Regions from separate parts of the Secundilactobacillus malefermentans genome, predicted to be linked through region 2. Evidence: a T-box and tRNA genes for the amino acid it is inferred to sense, from the RefSeq annotation. Region 2 holds a T-box; the other holds one or more tRNA genes.
What was found. A T-box is a leader RNA that pairs with one kind of tRNA and senses whether it is charged. The one in region 2 lies ahead of ileS (isoleucine--tRNA ligase), so its partner is inferred to be a tRNA-Ile.
Positions count from the first base shown of each region.

Region 1: it has a tRNA-Ile gene. The T-box ahead of ileS (isoleucine--tRNA ligase) is inferred to sense a tRNA for this amino acid. The anticodon was not compared.

Region 1 is NZ_CP042371.1:1,768,580-1,773,829, reverse strand. Features, by position in the region: rRNA gene FGL90_RS08665 (23S ribosomal RNA) at 1-2,494, opposite strand, end outside; tRNA gene FGL90_RS08660 (tRNA-Ala) at 2,671-2,743, opposite strand; tRNA gene FGL90_RS08655 (tRNA-Ile) at 2,770-2,843, opposite strand; rRNA gene FGL90_RS08650 (16S ribosomal RNA) at 2,931-4,496, opposite strand; gene FGL90_RS08645 (CvfD/Ygs/GSP13 family RNA-binding post-transcriptional regulator) at 4,872-5,250, opposite strand, start outside.
Region 2 is NZ_CP042371.1:200,449-205,698, reverse strand. Features, by position in the region: gene FGL90_RS01005 (DivIVA domain-containing protein) at 1-494, shown strand, start outside; T-box leader at 501-707, shown strand; gene ileS (isoleucine--tRNA ligase) at 820-3,621, shown strand; gene FGL90_RS00995 (cold-shock protein) at 3,713-3,922, shown strand; gene FGL90_RS00990 (NUDIX hydrolase) at 3,995-4,540, shown strand; gene FGL90_RS00985 (hypothetical protein) at 4,550-4,834, shown strand; gene FGL90_RS00980 (5'-methylthioadenosine/adenosylhomocysteine nucleosidase) at 4,847-5,250, shown strand, end outside.

The sequences.
Region 1 (5,250 bases), 460 kb from region 2:
GGACTCTTGGGGGAGATAAGCCTGTTATCCCCAGGGTAGCTTTTATCCGTTGAGCGATGGCCCTTCCATACGGTACCACCGGATCACTAAGCCCGACTTTCGTCCCTGCTCGACTTGTCTGTCTCGCAGTCAAGCTCCCTTCTGCCTTTACACTCTATGAATGATTTCCAACCATTCTGAGGGAACCTTTGGGCGCCTCCGTTACTCTTTAGGAGGCGACCGCCCCAGTCAAACTACCCACCTGACACTGTCTCCCACCACGATTAGTGGTGCGGGTTAGAGTGTTCACACAGCCAGGGTCGTATCCCACCAGCGCCTCTGCCGAAACTAGCGTTCCGGCCTCTACGGCTCCGACCTATCCTGTACAAGCTGTGCCAACACCCAATATCAAGCTATAGTAAAGCTCCATGGGGTCTTTCCGTCCTGTCGCGGGTAACCTGCATCTTCACAGGTACTTTAATTTCACCGAGTCTCTCGTTGAGACAGTGCCCAGATCGTTACGCCTTTCGTGCGGGTCGGAACTTACCCGACAAGGAATTTCGCTACCTTAGGACCGTTATAGTTACGGCCGCCGTTTACTGGGGCTTCATTTCTGGGCTTCGCCGAAGCTAACTCATCCACTTAACCTTCCAGCACCGGGCAGGCGTCAGCCCCTATACGTCATCTTACGATTTTGCAGAAACCTGTGTTTTTGATAAACAGTCGCCTGGGCCTATTCACTGCGGCTACACTTGCGTGCAGCACCCCTTCTCCCGAAGTTACGGGGTCATTTTGCCGAGTTCCTTAACGAGAGTTCACTCGCTCACCTTAGGATTCTCTCCTCGACTACCTGTGTCGGTTTGCGGTACGGGTAGTTAAACATTCACTAGAAGCTTTTCTCGGCAGCGTGACATCAGGTGCTTCCCTACTTAATTCGGTCCTCATCACAACTTGTCTACTCGGTCACCAGCATTTGACTGCTAACCAGACTCGTTGCTTGAACATTCTTATCCAACTGAATGCTCACCTTAGCCTTCTGCGTCCCTCCATCGTTCAAACACGTTTAACTAGTACAGGAATCTCAACCTGTTATCCATCGTCTACGCCTCTCGGCCTCGACTTAGGTCCCGACTAACCCTGGGAGGACGAGCCTTCCCCAGGAAACCTTAGTCATTCGGTGGACCAGATTCTCACTGGTCTTTCGCTACTCATACCGGCATTCTCACTTCTAAGCGCTCCACTAGTCCTTACGATCTAGCTTCTCTGCCCTTAGAACGCTCTCCTATCACACAACCTTACGGTTGTATCCACAATTTCGGTAGTATACTTAGCCCCGGTACATTTTCGGCGCAAAATCACTCGGCTAGTGAGCTATTACGCACTCTTTAAATGGTGGCTGCTTCTGAGCCAACATCCTAGCTGTCTATGCAACTTCACCGCCTTTTCCACTTAGCATACATTTAGGGACCTTAATTGGTGGTCTGGGCTGTTCCCCTTTCGACGATGGATCTTATCACTCACCGTCTGACTCCTGGATATAAATCTATGGCATTCGGAGTTTATCTGAATTCAGTAACCCATGACGGGCCCCTAGTCCAAACAGTGGCTCTACCTCCACGATTCTTTACTCCAAGGCTAGCCCTAAAGCTATTTCGGAGAGAACCAGCTATCTCCAAGTTCGTTTGGAATTTCACCGCTACCCACACCTCATCCCAGCACTTTTCAACGTACACGGGTTCGGCCCTCCAGCGCGTTTTACCGCACCTTCAGCCTGGACATGGGTAGGTCACCTGGTTTCGGGTCTACATCTACATACTGAAACGCCCGTTTCAGACTCGCTTTCGCTACGGCTCCGTCTCTTCGACTTAACCTTGCATGTAAACGTAACTCGCCGGTTCATTCTACAAAAGGCACGCTATCACCCATTAACGGGCTCTAACTAATTGTAGGCACATGGTTTCAGGAACTATTTCACTCCCCTTCCGGGGTGCTTTTCACCTTTCCCTCACGGTACTGGTTTACTATCGGTCACTAGGGAGTATTTAGCCTTGGGAGATGGTCCTCCCGGATTCCGACGGAATTTCACGTGTTCCGCCGTACTCAGGATCCTGAACTGAGGGCTCTCGATTTCGCTTACTGGACTTTCACCATCTGCGGTTAGGCTTCCCAACCTATTCAACTATCGAAAGCTTTGGTAACTCAAATGTTCAGTCCTACAACCCCAACAAGCAAGCTCGTTGGTTTGGGCTGTTCCCCGTTCGCTCGCCGCTACTTAGGGAATCGATTTTTCTTTCTATTCCTGTGGGTACTTAGATGTTTCAGTTCCCCACGTCTGCCGTTACTTGAGTATGTATTCCCCAGGCAACAATCATCGACTAAGATGATTGGGTTTCCCCATTCGGAAATCTCCGGATCAAAGCTTACGTACAGCTCCCCGAAGCATATCGGTGTTAGTCCCGTCCTTCATCGGCTCCTAGTGCCAAGGCATTCACCATGCGCCCTTCATAACTTAACCTAGCTATCACTTCGTGATAACGGTTAATTGAGTATGTTACGCGATATAAACTTGTTTCAAAACTCAAAAAATACGCGGTGTTCTCGGCTTTAATTAATTTATTACAATAAAATTAAAGGAAAAAATTGATATTATCTAGTTTTCAAAGATCAAATTCCTTGACCCATTAGGGTCAATGGAGAATAGCGGGATCGAACCGCTGACCCCCTGCTTGCAAAGCAGGTGCTCTCCCATCTGAGCTAATTCCCCATATTAACATGTTTTCGCATGTCGAGTGGGCCTGAATGGACTCGAACCATCGACCTCACGCTTATCAGGCGTGCGCTCTCACCAACTGAGCTACAGGCCCAAATAGCTGTTCTCACATTTTTGAGAGTAAACCCCTCAAAACTAAACAAAGTTTCGACTTATGTGCAACCTTCCGTATTATCCTTAGAAAGGAGGTGATCCAGCCGCAGGTTCTCCTACGGCTACCTTGTTACGACTTCACCCTAATCATCTGTCCCACCTTAGGCGGCTGGCTCCCGAAGGTTACCGAACCGACTTTGGGTGTTACAAACTCTCATGGTGTGACGGGCGGTGTGTACAAGGCCCGGGAACGTATTCACCGCGGCATGCTGATCCGCGATTACTAGCGATTCCAACTTCGTGTAGGCGAGTTGCAGCCTACAGTCCGAACTGAGAACGGCTTTAAGAGATTAGCTTACCCTCGCGAGTTCGCGACTCGTTGTACCGTCCATTGTAGCACGTGTGTAGCCCAGGTCATAAGGGGCATGATGATTTGACGTCATCCCCACCTTCCTCCGGTTTATCACCGGCAGTCTCACCAGAGTGCCCAACTTAATGCTGGCAACTGATAATAAGGGTTGCGCTCGTTGCGGGACTTAACCCAACATCTCACGACACGAGCTGACGACAACCATGCACCACCTGTCATTCTGTCCCCGAAGGGAACGCCTAATCTCTTAGGTTGGCAGAAGATGTCAAGACCTGGTAAGGTTCTTCGCGTAGCTTCGAATTAAACCACATGCTCCACCGCTTGTGCGGGCCCCCGTCAATTCCTTTGAGTTTCAACCTTGCGGTCGTACTCCCCAGGCGGAATGCTTAATGCGTTAGCTGCAGCACTGAAGGGCGGAAACCCTCCAACACTTAGCATTCATCGTTTACGGCATGGACTACCAGGGTATCTAATCCTGTTCGCTACCCATGCTTTCGAGTCTCAGCGTCAGTTACAGACCAGACAGCCGCCTTCGCCACTGGTGTTCTTCCATATATCTACGCATTTCACCGCTACACATGGAGTTCCACTGTCCTTTTCTGCACTCAAGTTTATCAGTTTCCAATGCACTTCTTCGGTTGAGCCGAAGGCTTTCACATCAGACTTAACAAACCGCCTGCACTCTCTTTACGCCCAATAAATCCGGATAACGCTTGCCACCTACGTATTACCGCGGCTGCTGGCACGTAGTTAGCCGTGGCTTTCTGGTTGGATACCGTCACAACGTGAACAGTTACTCTCACGTTCGTTCTTCTCCAACAACAGAGTTTTACGAGCCGAAACCCTTCTTCACTCACGCGGCGTTGCTCCATCAGACTTTCGTCCATTGTGGAAGATTCCCTACTGCTGCCTCCCGTAGGAGTTTGGGCCGTGTCTCAGTCCCAATGTGGCCGATTACCCTCTCAGGTCGGCTATGCATCATTGCCTTGGTAAACCATTACTCTACCAACTAGCTAATGCACCGCGGGTCTATCCAAAAGTGATAGCCGAAACCATCTTTCAAACGAAAATCATGCGATTTTCGTTGTTATACGGTATTAGCACCTGTTTCCAAATGTTATCCCCTACTTTTGGGCAAGTTACCCACGTGTTACTCACCAGTTCGCCACTCATCCGATGTTAATTATCAGTGCAAGCACTTCAAATCAACGGGATGCGTTCGACTTGCATGTATTAGGCACGCCGCCAGCGTTCATCCTGAGCCAGGATCAAACTCTCATTTTAAAATGATAAGCTTTAGCTCATTATTTGTTTTTGTTGCTTACGAATTGACTTCGTTTGTTACATTTTGGATTCAACCTCGATGGGTTGAATCGCCCTGCACATTTGATTCGTCGAAACTTTGTTCAGTTTTCAAAGATCTACTGTCAACTTTTATATTTCTTACGTGAACAGCTCTAATAGCTTATCATATAGTTCAATATATAGTCAAGCATTTTTTATATTTGTATGTTTATTCATCCGTGTCACAATGTGTGTCGGATTTCCAAACAACGCTATTAAGCTTACCAATTTCCTAAAACTCTGTCAACAACTTTTTTAATAAAAATGGCTGAATATTCAAAATAACATTCATCATGCTGATTCTACGACAAATGCTTAACTCCAGTTTCGACTATTAAGACTTCTCAACGCTTCGGTTTTCCACTTCGGTCTTCTTTCCGAAATTGGTTTAAACCCCGTATGATACGTCCTATTAGTCCAATATACTTTGTGCTTTGCAGCGGCTTCACTATTTTCGGAATCTAAATCTGTGTCTCGTAAAGACAATGATATTTTCCCGGTGTACTCATCAATATCAAGAACCAACGCTTCAACTTCTTGATTAACCTTCAAGTAGTCATGAATATCCTTAACAAAACCTTGATGGCATTCAGAAATATGAATTAGTCCTTGCTTATGCGAACCAATATCAACAAACGCACCATATGGTTGGATTCCGGTAATTTTGCCTTTAACCTTTGATCCAATTTTTAAT
Region 2 (5,250 bases):
CTGATCGGGTTCGGGCTAATTCTCAGCGTGAAGCCGAAATCATCACCCAGGAAGCTCAAAAACAAGCATCCGATATTGTGTCTGAAGCTTCTGATAAGGCAAATGATACCTTGAATCAAGCGGCAAAGCGTGCGCAACAGCTAGCGGTTGAAACAGACGACTTAAAGAAAAGTACGCGCGTTTTCCGTCAACGATTACAAGTTATGCTTGAAAGCCAACTTGAGGTTACTAAGAGTAAAGATTGGGATGACCTCTTACAAGAAGGAGTTCCAACTTCATATAATGAGATTCGCAAATTAATGGATGATCAACTTGACAGTAGTGAGAATTCTGGCGTAGACTCAGATAAAGCTTCTGCGAGTGAAGGCGAAATTATTGATGCTGATCAACCAGTAGCAGCTGAGCAAAATCAGCAAACTGTTGTCATTTTTCCTGATGATGATACACAAGCAACTAAGGATAAAGATGAAGCAATTAAAGATTCCAATAAATAATGAGTTAATAATACATTGAAGAGAATAGTAATTATTAATAAATCCTAAAGCGAGTCGGCGAGTGGTGTAAGGTCGATAGGAAATTTATTAATGGTTAATCATCTCTGAGTGTTTAATTGAATGAAATAGATTAAACCGGTAGTTCCGTTATCACTTTTAAGAGAATACTTGTATTCTGAATTTGGGTGGTACCGCGAAGACTTCGTCCCTTGGGATGAGGTCTTTTTGTGTCCTTTGGAACGGTGAAATGAGCTAACTAATGCTAGTGGGTTCATTTCACCGTTTCAGATGATGAAACTAACGGTAAATATGAGGAGGATGTTACATGCATGTAAAAGATACTTTAAATCTTGGAAAAACCAAGTTTAAGATGCGTGGCAATTTGCCCGTGAAGGAAGTAGAGCGTCAAAAGGCGTGGGAAGATAATAACGTCTATCAATTGAGACAAAAAATTAATGAGGGAAAGCCAACCTTTATTCTTCATGATGGCCCTCCATATGCAAATGGCGATATCCATATGGGTCATGCCTTAAACAAGATTTCAAAAGACTTTATTGTTCGTTATAAGTCGATGAGTGGCTACCGAGCACCATACGTTCCTGGCTGGGATACTCATGGACTACCCATTGAGCAACAATTAACTAAAATGGGTTACGACCGTAAAAAAATGTCGACTACTGAATTCCGTCAACTTTGCCGAAAGTATGCGTTGGAACAAGTAGACCGTCAACGTGAAGAGTTTAAGCGGCTTGGTGTTGCCGGCGAATGGGACAATCCTTATTTGACATTAAAGCCAGAATTTGAAGCACAAGAAATTCGAGTATTTGGCGAAATGGCAAAGAAAGGTTTAATTTACAAGGGAAAGAAACCCGTTTTCTGGTCATGGTCTTCTGAATCAGCAATGGCTGAGGCTGAAGTGGAGTATCACGATGTAACTTCACCTTCTGCTTTTTATGGCGAAAAAGTTGTTGACGGTAAAGGAATCCTTGATAACGAGGTGACTTACTTAGTCGTTTGGACGACGACCCCTTGGACAATTCCCGCTTCAGAAGGAATTACAGTTGATGCTAATTTTGATTATTCCGTTGTTAAACATGATGAAGATGAACGTCAATTCGTGATTGCAACTGAATTGGTTTCAGAGGCAGCTGAAAAATTTGGCTGGAAGGACATTCAAACAGTCAAAACGTTGAAGGGATCTCAGTTAGATCGAGTTCTCTGTCAACATCCATTTTACCCAGAACGTAAGTTAGTCACGATGTTAGGTAATTTTGTGACGCTTGAAGCAGGAACTGGCCTTGTGCACACTGCTCCAGGATTTGGTATGGATGACTGGCAAGTTGGAATGAAGTATGGTCTAGATGTCCTTGTTCCAGTGGATGATAAAGGATTCATGACCGCAGAAGCCGGTAAAGATTTTGAAGGGGTCTTCTACGATGATGCTAATCAGATTGCACTAGATAAGCTCAAAGAACAAAATTTATTACTTGACTATATGCCATATGAACATAGTTACCCATTTGATTGGCGGACAAAGAAGCCAGTTATTTTCCGAGCTACACCTCAATGGTTTGCATCAGTTGATAAAATCAGGGATGAAATTCTTGGCGCTATCGATGATGTTGAATTCTTCCCAGGTTGGGGGAAACGTCGCCTTTATAACATGATTAAAGATCGTGGCGACTGGGTTATTTCTCGACAACGGGTTTGGGGCGTTCCGCTTCCAATTTTTTATGGCGAAGATGGGGAGGCTATTATCACCCCAGAAACAATTAATCATGTAGCTGACTTATTTGAGCAATATGGATCAGATGTTTGGTTTGATAGAGAGGCAAAGGATCTACTCCTTGATAACTTTAAATCTGATCATTCACCAAATGGAAAGTTCACTAAAGAAACCGATATTATGGATGTTTGGTTTGACTCAGGTTCATCTCATCAAGGTGTTCTTGCCGAACGAGATAATTTAGATTATCCAGCAGACCTATACCTTGAAGGATCAGACCAATACCGAGGCTGGTTTAACTCAAGTTTGATTACGAGTGTCGCCTTTTCAGGTAAAGCGCCTTATAAGAAGCTTCTTTCTCAAGGATTTACTTTAGATAGTCAGGGTCATAAAATGAGTAAATCACTTGGAAATACCATTGCACCAGCAGAAGTTATCAAACGAATGGGTGCAGAGATTATTCGCCTATGGGTTTCTTCTGTTGATTCATCTGCGGACGTTCGAGTATCGATGGATGCATTTGCAAAAATTTCGGATTCATATAAAAAGCTCCGAAACACGCTGCGTTATTTGCTCGCAAATACGTCGGACTTTGATCCAAAAACAAATGCTGTCGCAGACGATGATTTGGAATCTGCAGACAAATTTATGCTGATTAAGCTGAATGATTTTATTTCAGAAGTTGAGGCTGATTACGAGAAATTTGATTTCCTAAACATTTATAAGAAGCTGATGAACTTTGTGATTACTGACCTATCTGCATTTTACTTAGATTTTGCAAAAGATCTTTTGTATATTGATTCAGTGGACAGCCAGACTCGACGCTCAATGCAAACAGTCTTTTATAAAGTGCTTGTTTCCTTAGTCAAATTGTTAACCCCAATTCTGCCGCATACGACTGAAGAAATTTGGGAATTCTTGGATGAGTCTGAAGCGTTCGTTCAACTTTCTGAAATGCCTGAGCCTACTCATTTGTCTAACGAAGAAACCGTTAAGTCAAATTGGGAACAATTTATGAAATTGCGTGGTCACGTGCTTAAGGTGTTAGAAGAGGCACGAGATCAAAAACTCATTGGTAAGTCACTAGATGCTAGCTTGACGATTTACGCCAGTGAAGGTACTAAGAGATTATTTGACGAGTTGGATACAGATGTCCGTCAAATATTGATGGTTTCTGAACTGAACGTGAAGAATCTTGATGAAGCGCCAGCTGATGCTGAAAACTTCAACAATGAAATTTCGTTAACTGTTAAGCCGGCTCCAGGTGACGTTTGTGACCGTTGTCGATTAACTAAAACGGATGTTGGACAGGATCCAGATTACCCACATTTCTGTGAACGATGTGCGGCAATAGTCAGAGCTGATTTTCCAGAAACTGCAAAAGACGGATTCGAAGAATAAAAATGCCTAATAATTGGACTCAAGACATGGATTTCTTTGTCTTGAGTCCTTTTTCGTGACATAATGAATCAAAGATAAAGGAGTGAAGGACATGATTACAGGAGTTGTTAAAAGTTATAATGCCCAAACTGGGTTTGGCTTCATTTCAATCCCCGGAAATGACAGTCTATTTGTCCACTACACAGCGATTGAGGGAAGTGGCTACCGAGAGATTAAAGCGGGACAACACGTCAGTTGCGTCGTCGTAGATGGCCTTAAGGGACCACAAGCTGCTAAGGTGACCATCATAGACGAGAATTAGGACACCTAAATTGCAAAGAAATGGGAATACCGTTACACTAATATTACTAAGAATTTGAAGTGGAGAGTCAAAATGAATTTAGAAGAAAAAGTAATTGGAAATAAACCAATATACGATGGTGCAATTATTAATGTTGAAAAACAAACGGTCCTCTTACCTAATGGTGAAAAAGGATTTCGAGAAGTTGTTCATCATTCAGGGGCCGTTGGTGTTCTAGCAATCACAGACGATAATAAAATTATTTTGGTCAGGCAGTGGCGCGCACCAATCAGCAAGGAAACGCTGGAGATTCCTGCTGGAAAACTTGATGAACGAGATAATAATGATGCTGAACATGCTACCATTCGTGAGCTGAATGAAGAAATTAGGGTGAAACCTGGTAACTTGAAGTTGATTACGCATTTTTATTCCTCTGTTGGTTTTTCAGATGAAAAAATGATGCTATATTGGGCTTCAAATCTGACACCCGTTTCAAATGAACTTCCTAGAGATGATGGCGAAATCTTAAAGTTGGAATCTTACTCATTGGATGAGGCGCAAGACCTTATCAAACAAGGTAAGATTGAAGATGCTAAAACGATTATGGCAATTTGGTACTTTGCATTGTCACAAAAGTAGGTGAAGGTGTTGGCTGAACAACATGATGATAAATCTGGTTTAACGAGGGCTCAGTACCGAAAACAACAAGAAAAAGAAAGTGAAAGTTTTCAAGAACGAGATCGAAAGAGAATTCAAGTCGAAAAAGAATATGCGAGAACGCATCGAGATGACCCTACTAGTGAATCATTTCGTGCCCATCAGGAACTGACTGAAACGAAAGTGGCAAGGCTCAAGCATCGACTAAATTGGCTGATATTCTATTTAATTCTTGGAATTATCATAGTTTTTTTAATTTTATTTTTTGTAGATTAGTGAGGGATAATAATGAAATATGGTGTGATTTGTGCAATGGATGAAGAGATTAAGTCTCTTCGCGACGCACTTCAAAACGAAAAAATTACTAAAGTAAGAGATATTGAATTTTATGCGGGAACAATCAGTAACCAAGAGGTTGTGCTTGTTCGTTCAGGAATTGGGAAAGTGGAAGCGGGAATTACAACCGCGCTTTTGATTATCAACTTTGATGTTGATTTAATTATTAATTCTGGCTCTGCTGGTGGTATTGGTGAAGGATTAAGTATTGGTGATATTGTGGTATCTACTGAAACTGCCTATCATGATGCAGATGCACGAGCATTTGACTATGTATATGGTCAATTACCTGGGCAACCAGCTCGTTTTGAAGCCTCAAAAGAATGGGGTAACAAAATGATTGAAGCTGCTAAGGA